Regions from separate parts of the Exiguobacterium sp. SH3S3 genome, predicted to be linked through region 1. Evidence: riboswitches for the same ligand, from Rfam matches in the RefSeq annotation. Region 1 holds a riboswitch; each other region holds the start of a gene.
What was found. Region 1 has a riboswitch for S-adenosylmethionine ahead of mtnK (S-methyl-5-thioribose kinase). Riboswitches for the same ligand answer to the same signal wherever they lie in the genome.
Positions count from the first base shown of each region.

Region 2: linked by a shared signal. The riboswitch ahead of metK (methionine adenosyltransferase) and the one ahead of mtnK (S-methyl-5-thioribose kinase) in region 1 are both predicted to bind S-adenosylmethionine.
Region 3: linked by a shared signal. The riboswitch ahead of EVJ28_RS07895 (aminotransferase class I/II-fold pyridoxal phosphate-dependent enzyme) and the one ahead of mtnK (S-methyl-5-thioribose kinase) in region 1 are both predicted to bind S-adenosylmethionine.
Region 4: linked by a shared signal. The riboswitch ahead of EVJ28_RS03550 (Na+/H+ antiporter NhaC family protein) and the one ahead of mtnK (S-methyl-5-thioribose kinase) in region 1 are both predicted to bind S-adenosylmethionine.

Region 1 covers NZ_SJUU01000007.1:119,206-122,317, reverse strand. The annotation lists gene EVJ28_RS08540 (2-hydroxy-3-keto-5-methylthiopentenyl-1-phosphate phosphatase) at 1-7, opposite strand, end outside; gene EVJ28_RS08535 (2,3-diketo-5-methylthiopentyl-1-phosphate enolase) at 4-1,158, opposite strand; SAM riboswitch class I at 1,230-1,332, opposite strand; SAM riboswitch class I at 1,538-1,640, shown strand; gene mtnK (S-methyl-5-thioribose kinase) at 1,722-2,876, shown strand; gene mtnA (S-methyl-5-thioribose-1-phosphate isomerase) at 2,873-3,112, shown strand, end outside.
Region 2 covers NZ_SJUU01000002.1:154,785-157,896, reverse strand. The annotation lists gene pckA (phosphoenolpyruvate carboxykinase (ATP)) at 1-1,130, opposite strand, end outside; SAM riboswitch class I at 1,448-1,567, shown strand; gene metK (methionine adenosyltransferase) at 1,699-2,907, shown strand; gene EVJ28_RS02525 (YtxH domain-containing protein) at 2,949-3,112, opposite strand, start outside.
Region 3 covers NZ_SJUU01000006.1:178,811-181,922, forward strand. The annotation lists gene EVJ28_RS07890 (iron-containing alcohol dehydrogenase) at 1-372, opposite strand, end outside; gene EVJ28_RS07895 (aminotransferase class I/II-fold pyridoxal phosphate-dependent enzyme) at 369-1,544, opposite strand; SAM riboswitch class I at 1,621-1,721, opposite strand; gene EVJ28_RS07900 (AI-2E family transporter) at 1,899-2,999, shown strand.
Region 4 covers NZ_SJUU01000003.1:34,659-37,770, forward strand. The annotation lists gene EVJ28_RS03545 (GGDEF domain-containing protein) at 18-1,697, shown strand; SAM riboswitch class I at 1,796-1,891, shown strand; gene EVJ28_RS03550 (Na+/H+ antiporter NhaC family protein) at 1,961-3,112, shown strand, end outside.

The sequences.
Region 1 (3,112 bases):
TCGTCATTGTTTTGACCACGCCTTTAGCGCGGCCTCGAGCTCGTTCGTCTGGCTCGCCACGCCCACTACTTGCTCAATCGCTTGTCGGAACGCCCGGGCCCCGGCAGCCGCGCCGTCTGGGTGACCGTGGATGCCGCCGCCGGCGTTGATGACGACGTCTGTGCCGAAATCACGGATGATGTCCGGGACGAGCCCCGGATGGATGCCGGCCGACGGGACCGGTAGAATCGGCTTCGCCCAGTGCGGCCGAGCACTGCTATCCCGAATCGCGAACGCCTCATCGGACGGTGTCGCGAGTGAACCGTATGGGGACGGGAACAGCGTCAAGTCGGCCCCCGCGAGGCGGAACAATTTCCCGAGCAAGAGCGAGTGGCTGATCGAGCCGGTCAAGGCGCCGGCGAACGCCGGATGCGCCAAAATCGGGACGTTAATTGTTGGATCGCTCGCGAGTTCGCGGAGTGTGTCGAGCCCGTATGTATAGACGTTGAACAACAGTGCCGTCGCGCCCGCCTCGATCAAGCGGAGCGCTTGGTCACGTAGCCCGAACACCGGACCGCTGAGCGTGATGGCATAGAGCGAACGTTTCCCGGTCGTTTCGAACTGTTCTTGGATGACGGCCGCCCCGATTTTAGCTCGTTCAAGCGACGGAGTGAGCGGATTATCGTATAGGATTTCATCATCTTTGACGATGTCGATGCCGCCGGCGAGCTGGTCTCGAAGTTGCTGTTCTAAGAAGCGTAAATCACGGCCGATGATCCCTTTAAAGATGCTCATGACGAGCGGGCGATCATGGACGTCGAGCAACTCACGAACGCCTTGAACACCGAACTTTGCTCCGGGGAATTCAGACGCAAGCGTTTCGGGTAACGTCAAGTCGATCAAGCGTACCGAGTCATCGAGCGATAATTTCCCGAACGTCGTCGTCAAGATGGATGAGAAGTCGGGCGTGACGTTATGGAGCGGATAACGGATTGTGAAGCGACTCGTCGTTTCCGTGTGCGTCGTTGAGACGACCTCACCCCGATACGCCTTTAATTGTTCTTGCTCTAGGTGGGGCAGTTCCGTCCATGTGCCGACGGTCAGTTCAAGGGCGATTTTCTCGGCGACAGTCGCGACGCGGTTCGTCCGGCTGATTTCATATGTGGCAGTAATACTCATGTTCGTTCCTCCTTCCGGTCAAACAAAAAATGACCCCATGCCGAGGCAAGAGGTCATCATAAAAAAATGAACTCTTATCTCTCAGCTTACGCTGCAAGAATTAGCACCGTGCCCAATCGGGTCGGTTGCTGCGACATCATCGGGCTTGTCCCCTCCGTCTGCTCTTGATAAGAATGTATTTTGAAGTTGTGAAATTTAATTGAATTTTGTCACACAATATCCGGTTCGTCAATTCCTTTTTTTGAGAAAAAATAGTTGAATTCATTGTTTCTATATATGCCCGGGAAAAGACAACACCGGGTCCGAAAATTGACGTTGACAACTTGGTGCTCGAGTAAGTAACATTCATCACAACAAGTTCACACAATCGAATATGACACTCTTATCGCGAGTTGGCAGAGGGAATTGGCCCGATGACGCCGCAGCAACCGACCAGTAGGCACGGTGCTACATCCACCAGACATACGTCTGACAGATGAGAGGAACAACCGTTACGGCTGTGCCTCTTTCTCGCGGAGAAAGGGGCTTTTTTTGTGGGGAATATACCGAAAGGGGAAACAGACATGGCTTATCAACCATTTACAGAACAGACAGTCGTCGAGCACGTCAGAACGTTAGGGTTACTCGAAGATGGGGGCATCGCGCATTGCGAGGAGATCGGGGACGGCAACTTGAACCTCGTCTTCCGCATCCGTCAAGGCGAAACGAGCCTCATCGTCAAGCAGGCGCTACCGTATGCGAAAGTCGTCGGAGAGAGTTGGCCGCTCACACTTGAACGGGCGTGGATCGAGCAGCTCGCGTTGCGCGAATTCGCTAGCGTCGTCCCGCGTTTCGTCCCGGTCGTTCTCGGCAGTGACCGGACGCTCGCCTACACGATTTTAGAGGACTTGTCCGACTTTGATATCGTCCGGACGGGCTATTTGGAAGGGAAAACGTATCCTGAACTCGCCCGTCACATCGGTGAGTTTTTAGGACAGACGTTGTTTGAGACGTCAGACTATACGGCCGGCCCGATTGAGAAGAAGCGGAAAGAACGGGATTACTACAACCCGGAACTGTGCGACATCACTGAAAAACTGATCTTCACCGATCCGTACAAAGATGCCGAATCGAACAACATCGAAACCGCGCTCCGTCAGGACGTCGAAGCGCTTTGGCGTGACCAGAAATTGAAAGTGGAGGTCACGAAACTGAAAGTCGGTTTCGTCACGAAACACGACGCGCTCTTGCACGGAGACTTACATACAGGCAGTATCTTCGCGACGCAACAAGAGACGAAAGTCATCGATCCGGAGTTCGCTTTTTACGGACCGTTCGGCTTTGACATCGGGCAAATCGTCGCCCATTTGACGCTATCGACGTTCCATGACCCACTCAAACGGTTCGAACGGTTCACGGACGTATTGACGGTATGGGAGACGTTTGAGAAGACGTTCCGGACGAAGTTTGAGACGGCGGTCGAACCGTTCAACACGGACGGATTCGTCGATGAGCTACTTCAAACCATCTTTAGCGACACGATCGGCTATGCCGGATGCGAACTGATTCGCCGCGCCATCGGTCTCGCCGGAGTCGCTGACCTCGAGACGTTACCGGAAACGGTCCGGCTCGAGCGGAAACGGGAAGCGCTCACGCTCGGCACGACGCTCATTAAACAGCGCCACGATGTCCGGACAATCGATGAATTAGTGACGCTGTTAGCGGGGGTACGCGTATGACAGTCCAAAACATTCGCTTCGACCCGAACCGGGACGAGCTCGTCATTTTAGACCAAACGTTACTGCCCCATGAAGAGCGGTACGTGACGATCGCGACGCTCGAACAGGCGGAGCACGCCATCGAGACGTTACAAGTCCGAGGCGCGCCGGCCATCGCCTATTTCGGCGCATTCGTGCTCGCGAAAGAAGCGGTCCGCCTCCAGGATGACCCGGACTTCACACGCCGGCTCGACCTC
Region 2 (3,112 bases), on a different contig from region 1:
CCGCGCTCCGTCCCGGCTAGTTTTGATGTGTAGCCAGATAGGAAGTGATACATCGCCTGCTCTTTCGTCAACTTGCTGATCGGCGGGAGCACCCCGTAAGCATCGGCCGTCAAGAAGACGATCGTGTTCGGGTGACCGGCCCGTGAAGGGAGCATCGCGTTATCGATGTATTGAATCGGATAAGCTGCTCGCGTATTTTCGGTGAGCGAGATGTTTTTGTAGTCGGGTGAGCGGTCTTCGTTCAAGATGACGTTTTCGATCAACGATCCGAAACGGATGGCGTCATAAATTTGAGGTTCGTTCTCACGCGACAAGTTGATCGTCTTGGCGTAGCAACCGCCTTCGATGTTGAAGATGCCGTCTGGTGACCAACCGTGCTCATCGTCACCGATGAGATGCCGTTCCATATCGGCCGATAGCGTCGTCTTTCCCGTGCCCGATAGTCCGAAGAAGAGCGCCGTCTCCCCGGCGTCCGAGACGTTGGCCGAGCAATGCATCGACAAGACGTGCTGTTCAGGTAATAGGAAGTTCATGACCGAGAAAATCGATTTTTTAATTTCGCCGCCGTATTCTGTTCCCCCGATCAGAATGGTACGTTTGGCGAACGAGACGAGGATAAATGTTTCTGAGTTCGTCCCGTCAACTGTTGGGTCGGCCTTGTAGCTCGGTGCATAAATGACCGTGAACGGGTCAAACGCAGCTCTCGTCGGCCACTCTCGCAAGAACAACTGCTTCGCGAACAAGCTGTGCCACGCGTACTCGGTGATGGCGCGTACAGGTAGCGTGTAGTGCTCGTCAGCTCCAGCCGAAGCTTCGAGATAATACAGCTTCTGTTTCGTCTCGAGATGGGTGAGGACTTTGTCGAGAAGAGCGGTGAACTTTTCTTCTGCGATCGGCTGATTGATCGGCCCCCAGTCCACTAACGAGTTGCTGACTTCATCTTGGACGACGAATTTGTCTTTCGGTGACCGTCCTGTGAATTTCCCTGTACTGACCGATAAAGCCCCGTCTTTCGTCAGTACGCCTTCACCGTTACGAATGGCTTCTTCCACCAGTTCTGGAACCGTTAAGTTCCGTAATACATCGGCACCCTTAATTAATTCTTCGATTTTCAGGAGCGTAGTCGCCATCCTGAATCCCACCTTTCCCCTAAATAGATGTGGATGAAATCCGCATACTTCCGCGTTTAATTAGTATGACATTTTCATTATATGTGACACACTAATCGAAAACAAGCATTTCTTTACCCTTTAAAGTAAGCGCTTTCTTACAAAGACATTCTAACATATTCTGTATAAGCGGGGAGTGAAAAAACGGAAACCGTCAAAAAAATGTTTGATATTTCACAAACATAAATGATTTCCGTGATTACGAAGAAATTTACAAATTAAGCAGATACGCTTGACAGAACGGTATGGCATTTATATGATGGTGTTCGTAACGGATACTCTTATTCTGAGCGGTGGAGGGAACAAGGCCCTACGAAGCCCAGCAACCGTCCGATCCTGTAGTCTTTTTCGGAAAAGGTGCTATCCTGAAGCGAAGCGACAGCTTCGAACGATAAGAGGGTAAGGAAGAACGATTCAACCTTTCCCATTGAACGTGGCGAAAGGTTTTTTTCATTACCGTCCCAAAGCAACGCGTAAGGGGAACGAGTACCGTCCACACATCACCCTTATTAATAGGAGGTTTTTCGAAATGTCAAACTTGAACCGTCGACTTTTCACTTCGGAGTCCGTCACTGAAGGACATCCGGATAAAATTTGTGACCAAATCTCAGATGCGATTTTGGATGCAATTTTGGCTGAAGATCCAAACGCCCGCGTTGCGGCTGAGACGTCTGTCACGACAGGTCTCGTGCTCGTAGCTGGTGAAATCACGACATCGACTTACGTGGATATCCCGAAAGTTGTACGTGAAACTGTTCGTGAGATCGGCTACACGCGCGCCAAATATGGTTTTGACGCTGAGACTTGTGCTGTACTCACAGCAATCGACGAGCAGTCAGCAGACATCGCACTCGGTGTCGACCAAGCGCTCGAAGCTCGTGAAGGTCAAATGACTGACGAAGAAATCGATGCGATTGGTGCCGGTGACCAAGGCCTCATGTTCGGTTATGCAACGAACGAGACACCTGAACTCATGCCGCTCCCAATCTCACTCGCTCACAAATTGTCACGTCGCTTGGCAGAAGTCCGCAAAAACGGAACGCTCACTTACCTTCGTCCAGACGGTAAGACGCAAGTAACTGTTGAATACGACCAAGACAACAACCCGGTCCGTATCGATACGATCGTCATCTCGACGCAACACGCAGAAGACATCACGCTCGAGCAAATCCAAGCGGACCTTAAAGAACACGTGATCGCAGCAGTCATCCCGGCTGAACTCATCGATGCCGAGACAAAGTACTTCATCAACCCGACTGGCCGTTTTGTCATCGGTGGACCACAAGGTGATGCAGGTCTTACAGGACGTAAAATCATCGTCGACACATACGGTGGATATGCTCGCCACGGCGGTGGTGCGTTCTCAGGTAAAGATCCTACCAAAGTTGACCGTTCGGCAGCATACGCGGCCCGCTACGTGGCGAAAAACCTCGTTGCAGCTGGACTTGCTGACAAAGCGGAAGTTCAACTTGCATACGCGATCGGTGTCGCACACCCGGTTTCAATCGCGGTGGACACGTTCGGCACTGGTAAATTGAGCGAGACTGAACTCGTTGAACTCATTCGTGAGAACTTCGACCTTCGTCCGGCCGGCATCATTAAGATGCTCGACCTTCGTCGCCCGATCTACAGACAGACAGCAGCTTACGGACACTTTGGTCGCACAGACGTTGAACTCCCATGGGAGCAGACGGACAAAGCGGCATTGCTTGAAGAAGGCGCAAAACGTTTCGCATAAGCATAAAAAAACGACCTTTCGCGAGAAAGGTCGTTTTTTTATTATGCTTGTGGTTTATTTTCGTTTGTTGCGTTCTCGTTGCCGAGTGCTGTATCTTTCGCCTCGACGACTTTCTCACCAATATCTTGCAAATCTGATTTTGTTTCCTGGGCCGTCTCGACGACTTTGTTCACGTCTTCTTTGACCGTGTCGACTTCACCGACAA
Region 3 (3,112 bases), on a different contig from region 1:
ATAGGCGCCCTGCTCGTCATAGATGACGCTGAGCGGTGTGAAGGCGGCACAGTTCGAGGCGAGCGTCGGGATGACGATCAGCGGGACACCTTGCCGGTAAGCGACGAGTTTCGCCGTATCGACGAGCTTGCCCCCACCGACGGCAAGGAGGACATCCACATCCTTCAAACGGAGCCGTTCGACCTCCGCGTCCGTGCATTCGCCACGGAACAGCGATGTCGGATAGGCAGTGATCGCTGGCAGGACGCGCTTGACGACGTCAAAACCGTTCTGGCCGCGCAGCACGTGAGCACGACGGCCAGCGATCAATTCATCGAGCCGCTCGAGCGCGTCATCCGCATGGTCGTACTCGAGCACGGCTTGGCGGATCATGCCCGGACCTCTTCATACGTCGCGAACAGTTTCTCGATCCGCTCGACGGCCTCGTCGATCTTCGGCTCGGCGGAGACGAGTCCGAACCGGACGTACCGCTCGCCTTCTGAGCCGAAGAAATAGCCCGGCGTCACGGCGACCCCTGCCTCGTGGAGCAGCTTATGCGAGAACGATTTGGCGTCCCCGTCCGGCACTTTCGCCCAGACGAAGAACGAGCCGCTCGGGGCCGTGATGTCCCATCCGGCCTGACGTAACCCGTCGACGAGCCGGTCGCGGCGGGCCTCATACAACCGTGACAAGTCGTCCCGGAGCGAACGCGGTGACTCGAGCGCGGCGATGGCCGCCTCTTGGATGGCCGAGAACACGCTCACATGGACGTGGTCCTGATACGTGTTGATCGCCTCGATGATGTCGCGGTTGCCGACGGCGAAAGCGACCCGCCAGCCGGACATGTTGAACGCCTTCGACATCGTATACACCTCGATGCCGATGTCTTTCGCTCCCGGCGTCTGCAGGAAGCTCGGCGGGACGTGACCGTCGAAACCGATGCTGCCGTAGGCGAAGTCGTGGACGACCATGAGGTCATGCGCATTCGCGAACCGGACCGTGTCGTCAAAGAACGCGGGCGACGCGACGGCACCGGTCGGATTGCTCGGGTAGTTCAAATACATGAGTCGCGCTCCCTGCGGATCGAGCGTCTCATAATCAGGAAGATAACCGTTCTCTTCCCGGAGGACGAGGTCGTGGACGACCGCACCGGCGAGACGCGCCCCCGAGATGTAGTCCGGGTAGCCCGGGTTCGGGAGCAACATGCCGTCACCTGGCTCGAGCACACATTGCGGGAGCGTGATGAGTCCCGACTTGCTGCCGATCAAGATGGCCACTTCGGTCTCGGCATCGAGCGCGACGCCGTATTCGGTCTGGTAGAACGTCGCGACCGCTTGCTTCAGGCGCGTCTGTCCCCGGAACGGGCCGTATTGGTGTGTCGCCGGGTCGAGCAGGGCCGTCTGCAACGCCTCGCAGATCGGGGCTGGTGTCGGCAAGTCGGGCGTCCCTTGGCCGAGCCGGATGACGTCGCGGCCTGAACGCTCGAGTGCGGCGACTTCAGCGGCGAGTCCGACGAAATGCTGGGGTGGTAACGTTTTAAGTAACTTCGAGCGTCTGTCTGTCATGAATAGTCCTCCTATGCAAAAACACCCCTTTCCGAGGAAAGGGGTGTCGAGATACGGACGTATTCAAACAACCACCTTTCCATCTCTCAAGGTCACCTTGCTGGAATTAGCACAGTATTGAAACAATCTGTTGCTGAAGCTTCATCGGGCCAGTCCCTCCGCTTCTCTTGATAGAAAGTGTTTTTATATGCAATTGATAATTTCTGTAATATGTCATTTAGTAAACCAAACGTTACCAACCTTGTCAATCCTTATTTCAAAAATTCCTTGCCGCTATTGAATCCCGGTAAAAAAACGTTCATAGTAAAAGATGAACGTTATTCTGCAAAATTTACAGCATGAGGGGATAGACCATTGGAACTAAACCGTCAATTGATATGGAAGTTAAGCGTGATCGGGCTGATTCTGCTCGTCCTATGGAAAGTCATCAGTGAGCCGGACACGATCTCTCGGGTCCTGCAATATGCGTTTCAGCTGTTGACGCCGATCATCATGGGAATCGCCATCGCGCTGCTCCTCAACACCGTCCTGTCCTACATAGAAGAACGGTTCCACTTGAAGCGCTACCAAGGCTTGTTGATCGTCTACGTCACGTTCATCGGAATCCTTGTCGTGTCAGCGGTGACGCTGTTCCCTCGCATCTATTCGAGTGTCGCGTCTCTCATCGAGGAGCTCCCGTTTTATATTCGCCAAATCGATAGCTTCCTCGGTCAATTCAACACGTATTTGAGAGAATACAACGAGACGATCGCCCAAGCCATCGACTTGAACCGGTTCGAGGAGCGGTATTCCGGATGGGTCGAGACGGCCGTCGTGTCTTCGGTCGGTTACGTGTCGAGCTTCACGATGACGTTGATCAACTTGTTGATCGGGATCGTCATCTCGATCTACTTGTTGAAAGACAAGGAAGTGTTCGCCCGGATGTTCAAACGTCTGCTGTATGCGATGTTCCCGGTCGCCTCGGCGAAGACGACGATCGACATCTTCCAAGAGATGGACTATATCTTTAAACGCTACATCATCGGAAAGTCGCTCGACTGTCTCATCATCGGCGTGATGGCCGTCATCGGGCTCTTGATCATCGGCGCGCCGTACGCGCTCTTGCTCGGTGTCATCATCGGGGTGCTGAACTTCATCCCATACGTCGGGCCGCTCTTAGGGATGATCCCGGCGTTCATCATCACCTACTTCTACGATCCGTTCACGGCCCTGCTCGTCTTGTTGTTCATCTTCTTGCTGCAACAGTTCGACGGACTCTGGCTCGGCCCGAAAATTCTCGGCGACAGCGTCGGGATCACCCCGTTCTGGGTCATCACATCGATCATCATCGGGGGGAGCCTGTTCGGCCTCGTCGGGATGTTCATCAGCGTACCCGTGACCGCGATGATTCAGGTCGTCTTGTCCCGGTTGATCGATTATCGGCTCACCCGCAAGAATTTAAATGAACTGTTATGACGCAAGTCAAAATATGTTGACACATTTCAAGAATCTGTCATACAGTTGAAATGAAGAGTAAACTTTCAGAAAGGAGGACCCGCCATGTCAGTCATGACGCAGCCACATCGTAT
Region 4 (3,112 bases), on a different contig from region 1:
CCACACAGGAGGGAACTATGAATCATTTTCGCAAAATGTCCGTCCTCGGTTGGAGCATTTGGAGTTTGATCGTTTTACTGACCATCACCTTGTTTACAACCGGTGTCCTTGATGTTCCGGCGATCGAGCCGCTTCCGTTCATCTTGATCGCGCTGCTCGTCATCATTTTCCAAATGGACTCGATTGAACGGAAAGGCGTCTATTTCACGTTTTCAGAAAGCATCGTCCTCATCATCTTTTTATTCTTTGATTTTGAGACGGCGCTCCTCGTCAACCAAATCGGACTCCTCGTCTTTCAGTTCGCCAACTTAAAACCGCGCGTCGCGCTCCGCCGCTTCCGGTTCACTTATCCTTGGAACGCGATCACGTCATTTTTAGAAATCGCCATCCCGGCAAGTGTTTACTTGGCACTCGGCGGTGAGACCGGTCTTGGCTTCTATTCGCAGGATTCGTTCGTCCCGCTCATCGGTCTGATCAGCGCCATCATTTTGAACACGGTCGTTCAAAAGTATCAAGTCGGCTGGTGGTTCCGCGTCGATATCCCAGTCCGTGATTTTCTGAATATCGCTTTTTACACGTACATCGTCAGTTTCGTCTTCATCCTTGCCGCGTCGTTCTTCCGTGAGACGAACTTGCTCGTCGTCAGTAGCATCGCGGCCGCCCTCACGTTCTTTATTAAGCGGTTGATGATCCAAAAAGGGCGCCAAGACGCGTTCAAGTCATTGATCGAACAGTACGATGAAGCGAAAGAGGCCGTCTCCCTGTCTCAAAGCGAGGCCCAGGCGATTGAAGTGTTCTTGAGTCAATGTGAGCGCCTCAACCAATATGATAAAGGGTTTGTCGAGTTCGTCCTGTTCGACCGAACGCTCTATTTCGATTTGTTGACGCGACAGCCGATCGACCGTCCGATCGTCTTCGACTTGATTGAAGCGCGCCATCCACACGCCAAGTCTGTCGATTATGAGATGCGCTTCGAATGGGACGCAGCGTTGTCAGAAGCGTTTCATGACGATTACCACAGCTTCATCTCGGTCCAGTCAGAAGAGATTGACGGGATCCGCACACGCATCGTCATGATCGGTGAACACGTCTATGGCTATCCGCCCATCATTCAAAACGAGATGATGAAACTGTTGAAGTCGTTCAACCGAACAATCAGCCGTTGCCACGAACGCGACCGCCTATACACGGAAAGCCGCACCGATAGCTTGACGCTGCTCGCCAACGCGCGCGCGTTCTACGAGTATGGGATTCAACAAATCTCGGACGGCTCGATGTACCCGATCTCAGTCGCGATGCTCGACATCGACTTCTTTAAAAAAATCAATGACACGCACGGTCACCAAGTCGGAGACAGCGTGCTCCAAGAGTTCGGACGGCGAATCCGGCAAGTGCTCCGGACCGATGACTTTGCGGCCCGTTACGGGGGCGAGGAGTTCATCTTGCTGCTCAATCATTGCGACGTCGACCAAGCCGTCGATATCGCCGAACGGATTCGACAGAAGATTGAAGATAAGCCGTTCCGTGTCGATGGGGTCGATATTCCCGTGACCGCCTCGATCGGCGTCGATACGATTCAAGCGTTCGGCGACAAACGGCTTGATGATACGATTCGTAACGCTGACCGGGCCCTTTACGTCGGCGGCAAGTACGCCGGTCGTAACCGCGTCGCCCATTATAATTTTTTGACGACATGACTTCCCCCCGCGTCCATTGGCGCAGGGGGATTTCTGTTGACAACCCGACTTGAAACAGGTACGTTAGAAAACGTGTCTAACAACTACATCATGACGACTTTTTATCAAGAGAGACGGAGGGACTGGCCCTTAGATGTCTCGGCAGCGGGTAACCCGTGCCAAATCCAGCGAGCGTTCTGCTCGAAAGATGAAAAGGGTGTCTCTTACAGAGAGCCTTTTTCGGAAGGCTCTCTTTTTCTATTCTATGAAATGAGGTGAATCGATTGGAACAACCAACAGCTAACAAATGGGCGCTCTTGCCCTTGCTCGTCTTCCTCGTCTTCTTTATCGGGGCAGGTATTTATTATGGTGACTTTTACAAGTTCCCGGTGCTGATCGCGGCGTTGATCGCTTTAATTGTCGCCGCGATGATGACGAAAGGAAGCGTCACACAGACCGTCGAACGTATCGCCCAAGGCGCCGGTAATCCAGGTATCTTGATCATGATATTCATCTTCCTGCTCGCTGGCGCGTTCTCGAACGTCGCCGGTGCAATCGGTGCGATTGACGCGACGGTCAATGCGGCGTTGACGTTCCTGCCGCCGTCACTCTTACTGAGCGGATTGTTCGTCATCGCTGCCTTCATCTCGATGGCGATGGGCACATCGACCGGTACGATTGCCGCGCTCGCCCCAATCGCGCTCGGCATCCATCAAGAGAGCGGGGTCAATATCGCGATCGCGGCCGCGGCCGTTGTCGGCGGGGCCATGTTCGGAGACAACTTGTCATTCATCTCAGATACGACAATCGCCGCCGTCCGGACACAGCGGACGAACATGCGTGACAAGTTCCGGACCAACTTTTGGATCGTGCTCCCGGCCGCAATCATCACGACCGTCCTGTTAGCCGTTCTCTCAAGTGGAGAATCGACGATTGAAGTGGCCGCGTTCGAATGGTACAAATTGATTCCGTATCTCGCCGTCATCGTCCTCGCCTTGACCGGACTGAACGTCATCCTCGTTTTGCTCGGCGGCATCGCGCTCGCTGGCATCATCGGACTGATTGACGGAAGCTTGGCCGTCACGTCTTACGTTACGGCGATGGCCGACGGTATGATGGGCATGGCCGAGATCTCGCTCTTGACGTTATTCATGGGCGGACTCGTCGGGCTCATCTCGCATAACGGTGGACTCACCTATTTACGAGATGCACTCACGTCACGGATTCAGCGCCGGGCTGGTGCGGAATGGAGCATCGCCGGGCTCGTCAGTGCGACGAACGTCGCGACGGCGAACAATACGATCTCGATTCTCGTAGCAGGCCCGCTTGCCGCGAATATCGCCGATACGTATGACATCGAACGGAAAAAGTCAGCGAGCGTACTCGACATCTTCTCGTGCGGGGTACAAGGACTTCTGCCTTACGGGGCGCAGCTC